3 regions of the Streptomyces sp. NPDC042100 genome follow, and region 3 is predicted to be linked to each of the others. Evidence: predicted binding sites of a transcription regulator. Region 3 holds the regulator's gene; each other region holds the start of a gene.

Region 1 (3,273 bases), on a different contig from region 3:
TTCTGCTCGGAGCTCATCGGCGACCCGCTCGGCGAGGGCTGGGGCTTCGTGAACGTCAACCTGCGCCCGTACTACGGCGAGGGCTCCAAGACGCTCGCGTACGAGATCTGTGAGCAGCTCGGCTGGGTCATCCCGGACCAGCTCGTCATCCCGATCGCCTCCGGCTCCCAGCTCACCAAGATCGACAAGGGGCTCCAGGAGCTCATCAAGCTGGGCCTGGTCGAGGACAAGCCGTACAAGATCTTCGGCGCCCAGGCCGAGGGCTGCTCCCCGGTCTCCGCCGCCTTCAAGGCCGGCCACGACGTGGTGCGCCCCCAGAAGCCGAACACGATCGCCAAGTCCCTCGCGATCGGCAACCCGGCCGACGGCCCGTACGTGCTCGACATCGCCCGCCGCACCGGCGGCGCCGTGGAGGACGTGAACGACGAGCAGGTGGTCGACGCGATCAAGCTCCTCGCGCGCACCGAGGGCATCTTCGCCGAGACGGCGGGCGGCGTGACCGTCGGCGTCACCCGGAAGCTGGTCGAGAACGGTCTCATCGACCCCGCGCTGACGACGGTCGTCCTCAACACCGGCGACGGGCTCAAGACCCTGGACGCCGTTGCCGACAGCTCTCAGGCGACCGCCACCATCCGCCCGAGCCTGGACGCGTTCCGCGACGCGGGCCTGGCCCACTGAAAGGTCCGTGAACCCATGGCAGTGAACGTCCGCATCCCCACCATCCTGCGCACCTACACCGGCGGCGAGTCCGAGGTGAAGGCCGAGGGCGCGACCCTCGCCGAGGTCATCGCGGACCTGGAGAAGAACCACGCCGGCATCGCCGCCCGCGTCCTGGACGACCAGGGCAAGCTGCGCCGCTTCGTCAACGTGTACGTGAACGACGACGACGTGCGCTTCGAGCAGGGCCTGGAGACCGCCACGCCGGACGGCGCCGGTGTCTCGATCATCCCGGCGGTCGCCGGCGGCTGAGCCCGGCCGCCGAGTCCGGCGGCCGAGCCCGTACCTGGCTTTCCCGTCTTTCCCGTCTTTCCTGAATTGCCCCTTCCGCGCTAAGAAGCGGAGGGGGCAATTCTGCATGGTTGGAAGCGGTAGAGTTGGGGAAGTCCCCTCCGCTGCTCATGCCGGTCGCATATGAGAATGCGCCCGCGCACGACAAGAAGCAGCCAAAGCGCCCGTGCCTTGTGTACCTTCTGCGCGCTTTGCCCGGCCCGACTTGACCCGGAATTCAAGGGATTCTCCCCAATTCCCCTTTCGGGGGCGCCCAGAATTCTCGTCGGATTGACCTGTTGCAGAGGGCAGTTGGGCAGATACATTCAGCGGCGGTCGACGCGTTCCGGCGCAGGGTCTGACCCGGGTCCGCGAAGTGCGGTCCCGCGCAAGGGCCAGTAATAGGGGAGTTAGGCATGGCTCAGGGCACCGTCAAGTGGTTCAACGCGGAGAAGGGCTACGGCTTCATCGCGGTCGACGGTGGTGCGGATGTTTTCGTCCACTACAGCGCGATCCAGATGGACGGCTACCGCACCCTTGAAGAAGGGCAGCGGGTCGAGTTCGAGATCTCGCAGGGCCAGAAGGGTCCGCAGGCGGACATGGTCAAGCTCGCCACCGCCTGAGCGCGGCGCGATCGGCCACCGACGCACTTCCGTCGAGGGGCCCGTATCCGGAATCCGGGTACGGGCCCCTCGTCATGTCCCGCCGCGTCACGGTCGCGCCCCGGTGCCCCCGGTGCCCGCCGCGTGCGCCCGGCTCGCGCGCCGGGCGTGTGCCGCGCGGTGTGACCGATCCTCGGTAGTCGCTTGCACTCGCATGGGGCGAGTGCTAATCATTGGCGTTAGCACTCTGAAGGTGAGAGTGCTTACGAGGATCGGGCAGACGAGGTCCGCGGCCATGTGGGGCAAGGAACCACAGGGTGAGCGGGCCGTCCGTCGCGGGCGTCGGCACGGTCCAGGAGCGTTATCCACCCCATGTCCGGGAGGACCACTTCACATGGCCAAGATCATCGCGTTCGACGAGGAGGCCCGGCGCGGTCTCGAGCGCGGCATGAACCAGCTCGCTGACGCCGTCAAGGTCACCCTCGGCCCCAAGGGCCGCAACGTCGTCCTCGAGAAGAAGTGGGGCGCCCCCACGATCACCAACGATGGTGTCTCCATCGCCAAGGAGATCGAGCTCGAGGACCCGTACGAGAAGATCGGCGCCGAGCTGGTCAAGGAAGTCGCCAAGAAGACGGACGACGTCGCCGGCGACGGTACGACCACCGCCACCGTCCTCGCCCAGGCGCTCGTCCGCGAGGGCCTGCGCAACGTGGCCGCCGGTGCCAACCCGATGGCCCTCAAGCGCGGCATCGAGAAGGCCGTCGAGGCCGTCTCCGGCGCGCTCCTTGAGCAGGCGAAGGATGTCGAGACCAAGGAGCAGATCGCTTCCACGGCCTCCATCTCCGCCGCCGACACCCAGATCGGCGAGCTCATCGCCGAGGCGATGGACAAGGTCGGCAAGGAAGGCGTCATCACCGTCGAGGAGTCGCAGACCTTCGGTCTCGAGCTTGAGCTCACCGAGGGCATGCGCTTCGACAAGGGCTACATCTCGGCGTACTTCGCGACCGACATGGAGCGCATGGAGGCGGCCCTGGATGACCCGTACATCCTGATCGTCAACTCCAAGATCTCCTCCGTGAAGGACCTGCTCCCGCTCCTGGAGAAGGTCATGCAGTCGGGCAAGCCGCTGCTGATCATCGCCGAGGACGTCGAGGGCGAGGCCCTGTCGACCCTGGTCGTCAACAAGATCCGCGGCACCTTCAAGTCCGTCGCGGTCAAGGCCCCGGGCTTCGGCGACCGTCGCAAGGCCATGCTGAACGACATCGCCATCCTCACCGGCGGCACGGTCATCTCCGAGGAGGTCGGCCTCAAGCTGGAGAACGCGGGCCTCGACCTGCTGGGCCGCGCCCGCAAGGTCGTCATCACCAAGGACGAGACCACCATCGTCGACGGTGCCGGTGACAGCGAGCAGGTCGCCGGTCGCGTGAACCAGATCCGCGCCGAGATCGAGAACAGCGACTCGGACTACGACCGCGAGAAGCTCCAGGAGCGCCTCGCGAAGCTGGCCGGCGGCGTGGCCGTCATCAAGGCCGGCGCCGCGACCGAGGTCGAGCTCAAGGAGCGCAAGCACCGCATCGAGGACGCCGTGCGCAACGCGAAGGCGGCCGTCGAGGAGGGCATCGTCGCCGGTGGCGGCGTGGCCCTGCTGCAGGCCTCCGCGGTCTTCGAGAAGCTGGAGCTGGAC
Region 2 (3,273 bases), on a different contig from region 3:
TGCGAGTGGCCGTGGCCGCCGTGCGAGTGACCGTGGTCGGCCGGCTCCTCTTCCTTCTTCTCGACGACCAGGGTCTCGGTCGTGAGGAGCAGGGAGGCGATGGAGGCGGCGTTCTCCAGGGCGGAGCGGGTGACCTTGACCGGGTCGATGACGCCGGCCTTGACCAGGTCGCCGTACTCGCCGGTCGCGGCGTTGAAGCCCTGGCCCTTGTCGAGCTCGGCGACCTTCGAGGTGATGACGTAGCCCTCAAGACCGGCGTTCTCGGCGATCCAGCGCAGCGGCTCGACGGCGGCGCGGCGGACGACCGCGACACCGGTGGCCTCGTCGCCGGCCAGGCCGAGGTTGCCCTCCAGGACCTTGACGGCGTGGACGAGCGCGGAGCCACCACCGGAGACGATGCCCTCCTCGACCGCGGCGCGGGTCGCGGAGATGGCGTCCTCCAGACGGTGCTTCTTCTCCTTCAGCTCCACCTCGGTGGCGGCGCCGACCTTGATCACGCACACGCCGCCGGCCAGCTTCGCGAGGCGCTCCTGGAGCTTCTCGCGGTCCCAGTCGGAGTCCGTGGACTCGATCTCGGCCTTGATCTGGTTGACGCGGCCGAGGACGTCCTCGGAGGAACCGGCGCCGTCCACGATCGTGGTGTCGTCCTTGGAGATGGTCACGCGGCGGGCGGTGCCCAGCACGTCCAGACCGGCCTGGTCGAGCTTGAGGCCGACCTCCTCGGAGATGACGGTGGCACCGGTGAGGGTGGCCATGTCCTGGAGCATCGCCTTGCGGCGGTCACCGAAGCCGGGCGCCTTGACGGCGACGGCGTTGAAGGTGCCGCGGATCTTGTTGACGACGAGGGTGGAGAGCGCCTCGCCCTCGACGTCCTCGGCGATGATCAGCAGCGGCTTGGAGCCACCGGCCTGGATGACCTTCTCCAGCAGCGGCAGGAGGTCCTGGATGGAGGAGATCTTGCCCTGGTTGATCAGGATGTACGGGTCGTCGAGGACGGCCTCCATACGCTCCTGGTCGGAGACCATGTACGGCGAGAGGTAGCCCTTGTCGAAGGCCATGCCCTCGGTGAACTCCAGCTCCAGGCCGAAGGTGTTGGACTCCTCGACGGTGATGACACCGTCCTTGCCGACCTTGTCCATGGCCTCGGCGATGAGCTCGCCGACCTGCTGGTCCTGCGCGGAGAGCGCGGCGACGGCGGCGATGTCCGACTTGTCGTCGATCGGGCGGGCGGTCGCGAGGAGCTCCTCGGACACGGCCTTGACCGCGGCGTCGATGCCCTTCTTCAGGGCGGCCGGGGAGGCGCCGGCGGCGACGTTGCGCAGGCCCTCGCGGACGAGCGCCTGGGCGAGCACGGTGGCGGTGGTGGTGCCGTCACCCGCGATGTCGTTGGTCTTGGTCGCCACCTCCTTCACGAGCTGGGCGCCGAGGTTCTCGTACGGGTCCTCGATCTCGACCTCGCGGGCGATCGTGACACCGTCGTTGGTGATGGTGGGGGCGCCGAACTTCTTGTCGATGACGACGTTGCGGCCCTTGGGGCCGATCGTCACCTTCACCGTGTCGGCAAGCTTGTTGACGCCGCGCTCAAGGGCGCGACGGGCGTCCTCGTCGAACTTCAGGATCTTCGCCATGGAAGCGGTTCAGCCCTCTCGAAATCGTTGAAAGAAAACTGCGCCCCTGGACGCCCGCGGAAAAGCACAGGGGTCAGGGGCGCAGCTCAAAGCATCTTCAGGTGCCTGTGAAGGTCCTGGGTGACTTACTTCTCGATGATCGCGAGCACGTCGCGAGCCGAGAGGACGAGGTACTCGTCACCGTTGTACTTCACCTCGGTGCCGCCGTACTTGCTGTAGAGCACGACGTCGCCGACCTGGACGTCGAGCGGCAGGCGCTCGCCGTTCTCGAAACGGCCCGGGCCCACGGCGAGGACGGCGCCCTCCTGGGGCTTCTCCTTCGCGGTGTCCGGGATGACCAGGCCGGAGGCCGTGGTCTGCTCGGCGTCGAGCGGCTGGACCACGATGCGGTCCTCAAGCGGCTTGATGGCAACCTTGGAGCTGGCGGTCGTCACGATCCGACCTCCCCCTTCGGAGATCTCGCGGGGTTAACTGTCTGAGGTGGCGACCAGGTGGATCCGTCGTCGCGGGTGCCGGACCTGCCCGTCGCTGTGTTGGCACTCTCCGGTGGGGAGTGCCAGAAGCGAGACTATGACCGCGATTAGCACTCGGTCAAGCGGAGTGCCAATTCACGACCCTGTGGCGTGACGCGGGGACGCTCCGGGAAGAACGTCCGGCCGGTGCCCGTGGTTCCGTACGAGGGGCCTGACCGGGGCCGGAACCCCGGATGCCGACGCCGACGGGGACGGAGACGCCGGCTCGGTGCGGGCGGGGGCGGGCCGGCCGGCGCGCGGCGGGTGCGGGGTGACCCGCTCCGCCGCCTTGCGGCCGAGCCGTTCGATCGGGTCGATCGGGTCGGCCGCGCTCGCGCAGGAGGTGAGGGCGAGCAGCGCGCCGGTCAGGGCCAGTGCGACTGCCGGCCGGCGCGCCCGGCTCATACGTAGTCCTCCAGCCTGGCCACCGCGTAGCCCTTCGCCGTGATCGTCTTCATCACCCGGCGGATCATGTCCGGCATGGTGCCCTTCCAGTCCTCCTTGCCCCGGAAGTGGGTGAGGACGATGTCGCCGGGGTGCAGGTCCCGGTCCCACTCGCGCCACTCCATGTGGTCGGGGAACGCCTCGGAGGCCCACAGCGGGACGGCCTTGACCCCGCAGCTCTTGGCCGCGCGCAGGGTGTCCTCGTTGTAGTTGCCGTACGGCGGGCGGAAGAGCTCGGGCCGCTTGCCGAAGCGCTTCTCGATGACGTCCTGCATCCCGCAGATCTCGCGCTTCTGGTCGGCGTAGTCGAGGCCCGGCAGATAGCGGTGGTTGAGGGTGTGGTTGTGCAGGGCGACGCCGCCCGGCTGGGAGGTCCGCATCTTCCGGAAGTAGCCGTAGTCCTCCTTGACCAGGTAGTCGCTGAGGAAGGCGCTGTACGGGAGCTTGAGCTCGCTCATCATCCGCAGCAGCTCGGGGTCCTTCTCGGCGCCGTCGTCGATGGTCAGGAAGACGATCTTCTGCTTGGTCGGGACGGTGGTGAAGACCGGCGGCAGGCCCTCCCCGTCGGTCTCGAAGCCCTTGCGGGTGGTGATCCTCGGCTTCACCTTGGGCGGCGCCGGGGCCTCCAGCGGCGGCTGGGCCAGGCCCCACTTCCTGGCGGCGGCCACCCGGGCGGCGCGCTCGGCGCG
Region 3 (3,273 bases):
GTCCGGTGAGTCCGCGGACCCGCTTGATCTCCTGGTAGAGACCGCCCGCGGTCTTGTACCCGCCGGCCAGGAACCCGAGGGCTCCCGCCTCGCACACGGCGCCGACGAGCTCGGGGGAAGAGGCGCCACCCGCCATGGGAGCCTGCACGATCGGGTGACGAAAGAGATCGTTCAGTGCGGTGGACATGCAGGCATCGTGCCATGCCGCGACGGCCGGGCCGAATCGGTACGGAGGGGTACGGGGCGGAGGGCCGCCGGGCATACGAGGACGGCCCCGGGAGGTACGCGGGGACGGCCCCGGCGGTACGCGAAGGGGCGGCCCCGGGGGTACGCGAAGGGGGCGGCCCCGCGCGATGCGGTGCCGCCCCCGGGGCGGGTCCGGTCCGGACTCAGCGCCCGTTGAACGCGTCCTTCAACCGCGAGAACAGCCCCTGCTGCCCCGGCTGGAACTGCCCTGTCGGGCGCTCCTCGCCGCGCAGCTTGGACAGCTCGCGGAGCAGCCGCTCCTGCTCCGGGTCCAGCTTGGTCGGGGTCTGCACCTCGACGTGGACGATCAGGTCGCCCCGCCCGTTGCCGCGCAGGTGCGTGACGCCCCGGCCGTGCAGCGGGATCGACTGGCCGGACTGGGTGCCCGGACGGATGTCCACGTCCTCAAGCCCGTCCAGCGTCTGGAGCTGCACCTTCGTGCCGAGGGCGGCGGCGGTCATCGGGATGGTGACCGTGCAGTGCAGGTCGTCGCCGCGCCGCTGGAAGACCTCGTGCGGGGTCTCGTGGATCTCCACGTACAGGTCGCCGGCGGGGCCGCCGCCGGGGCCGACCTCGCCCTCGCCCGCGAGCTGGATCCGGGTGCCGTTGTCGACGCCGGCCGGGATCTTGACCGTCAGCGTGCGCCGCGAGCGGATCCGGCCGTCGCCCGCGCACTCGGGGCACGGGGTCGGGACGACGGTGCCGAAGCCCTGGCACTGCGGGCAGGGGCGGGAGGTCATGACCTGGCCGAGGAACGACCGGGTGACCTGCGAGACCTCGCCACGGCCGCGGCACATGTCGCAGGTCTGCGCGGAGGTGCCGGGCGCGGCGCCCTCGCCGGAGCAGGTGGTGCAGACGACGGCCGTGTCGACCTGGATGTCCTTCGTGGTGCCGAAGGCCGCCTCGTCGAGGGTGATCTCCAGGCGGATCATCGCGTCCTGGCCGCGCCGGGTGCGCGAGCGCGGGCCGCGCTGGGACGCCGTCCCGAAGAACGCGTCCATGATGTCCGAGAAGTTCCCGAAGCCGCCCGCGCCGAAGCCGCCCGCGCCTCCGGCGCCGCCGGAGGCGGAGAGCGGGTCGCCGCCGAGGTCGTAGACCTGCTTCTTCTGCGGGTCCGACAACACCTCGTAAGCGGCGTTGATCTCCTTGAACCGCTCCTGGGTCTTCGGGTCCGGGTTCACGTCCGGGTGAAGCTCGCGGGCGAGTCGGCGGAAGGCCTTCTTGATCTCGTCCTGCGACGCGTCGCGGCGTACGCCGAGTACGGCGTAGTAGTCCGTGGCCACTTACGACTCCGCCAGGATCTGTCCGACGTAACGTGCCACTGCGCGTACCGCTCCCATCGTTCCGGGGTAATCCATGCGGGTCGGTCCGACCACGCCGAGTTTGGCGACTGCCTCGCCGCCGGAACCGTAGCCGACCGAGACGACCGACGTGGACGTCAGCCCCTCGTGGGCGATCTCGTGCCCGATGCGTACGGTCATGCCCGATTCCTTGGCCTCGCCCAGCAGCTTGAGGAGCACGACCTGCTCCTCCAGGGCCTCCAGGACGGGCCTGATCGTCAGGGGGAAATCGTGTCCGAAGCGGGTCAGATTGGCGGTGCCGCCGATCATGAGCCGCTCCTCCTGCTCCTCCACGAGCGTTTCGAGGAGGGTCGCGAGCACGGTGGTGACCGTGCCCCGGTCCTCGATCTCCTCGAAGGACTCCGGCAGGTCCTGCACGAGCTGCGGCACGTCGGCGAACCGGCGGCCGACGACCCGGCTGTTGAGCCGGGCCCGCAGGTCGGCGAGGGAGGCCTCGCCGAAGGGGGCCGGGCAGTCCACGACGCGCTGCTCGACCCGGCCGGTGTCGGTGATGAGCACCAGCATCAGCCGGGCGGGGGCCAGCGACAGCAGTTCCACGTGCCGGACCGTCGAACGGGTCAGCGAGGGGTACTGCACGACGGCGACCTGCCGGGTGAGCTGCGCGAGCAGCCGCACCGTGCGGCCGACGACGTCGTCGAGGTCGACGGCTCCGTCGAGGAAGTTGTGGATCGCCCGCCGCTCCGGGGTCGACAGCGGCTTGACGCCGGCCAGCCGGTCCACGAAGAGGCGGTAGCCCTTGTCGGTGGGGATGCGCCCGGCGCTGGTGTGGGGCTGCGCGATGTAGCCCTCCTCCTCCAGCACCGCCATGTCGTTGCGCACGGTGGCGGGCGACACGCCGAGCTTGTGGCGCTCGGTCAGCGCCTTGGAGCCCACCGGCTCCTCCGTCCCGACGTAGTCCTGGACGATGGCGCGCAGCACCTCGAGTCTGCGTTCGCTGAGCACCGCGCACACCTCCAGCTGTCGATCCGGTTCCGGTTCCGCCCTGTTTGGCACTCGCCCTGCCCGAGTGCCAGCAATCCCCCGGCCAGTGTACGGCGGGTGACGTCGCTCCTGGCAAGGAGGCGGGTCGGCCGGGCCGCAGGGGTTAGCGTCGCCGCATGGACGTCACTTGGGAAGAGTACGGGTGGGAGCGGCTCGCGGACGGCGTCGGCAGGCGCCGGCTGCCGGGCTGGGACGCCACGGCGGGCCTGGTGATCGGCCGGGACGCGGTGCTGCTGTACGACACGGGGGCGAGCCTCGCGCAGGGCGCGGAGCTGCGGGCCCAGGCCCAGGCGCTGACGGGCGGCCGCCGCGTGACGCATGTCGCACTGAGCCACCCGCACTTCGACCACGTCCTCGGCACGGCGGTGTTCTCCGGGGCCGAGGTCTTCGGGGCGGTGGGCATGGACACGCTGCTGCCCCGGGAGCGGGCGGAGCTGTGCGCGGACGCGGTGCGGTTCGGGGTGGACGCGCGGGAGGCGGAGGAGGCGGCGGAGCTGCTGGTCGCGCCGCGCCACACGGTGTCGGGCGAGTGGACCCTGGACCTGGGCGGCCGGCAGGTGCTGCTGGCCAACGTCGGGCCCGGCCACTCGGGCCACGACCTGGCCGTCTGCGTGCCGGGCGCGGTCCCGGGCGCGCCGGAGGTGGTCTTCTGCGGCGACCTGGTCGAGGAGTCCGGGGAGCCGCA

What was found. Region 3 encodes HrcA, which represses chaperone genes, less so after heat shock. Its sites were predicted from a motif close to TTNGCACTCNGNNNNNCNGAGTGCNAA; they were not measured.
Region 1: the regulator HrcA is predicted to act here: its motif matches at 1,829-1,855, upstream of groL (chaperonin GroEL).
Region 2: the regulator HrcA is predicted to act here: its motif matches at 2,209-2,235, upstream of groES (co-chaperone GroES).

The regions. Positions count from the first base shown of each region.
Region 1 is NZ_JBVJDK010000001.1:120,017-123,289, forward strand. It holds gene thrC (threonine synthase) at 1-678, shown strand, start outside; gene ACZ6J5_RS00620 (MoaD/ThiS family protein) at 694-969, shown strand; gene ACZ6J5_RS00625 (cold-shock protein) at 1,404-1,610, shown strand; gene groL (chaperonin GroEL) at 1,984-3,273, shown strand, end outside.
Region 2 is NZ_JBVJDK010000001.1:534,370-537,642, reverse strand. It holds gene groL (chaperonin GroEL) at 1-1,628, opposite strand, end outside; gene groES (co-chaperone GroES) at 1,754-2,062, opposite strand; gene ACZ6J5_RS02620 (polysaccharide deacetylase family protein) at 2,542-3,273, opposite strand, start outside.
Region 3 is NZ_JBVJDK010000002.1:233,176-236,448, forward strand. It holds gene ACZ6J5_RS05295 (nitronate monooxygenase) at 1-187, opposite strand, end outside; gene dnaJ (molecular chaperone DnaJ) at 390-1,529, opposite strand; gene hrcA (heat-inducible transcriptional repressor HrcA) at 1,530-2,549, opposite strand; gene ACZ6J5_RS05310 (MBL fold metallo-hydrolase) at 2,705-3,273, shown strand, end outside.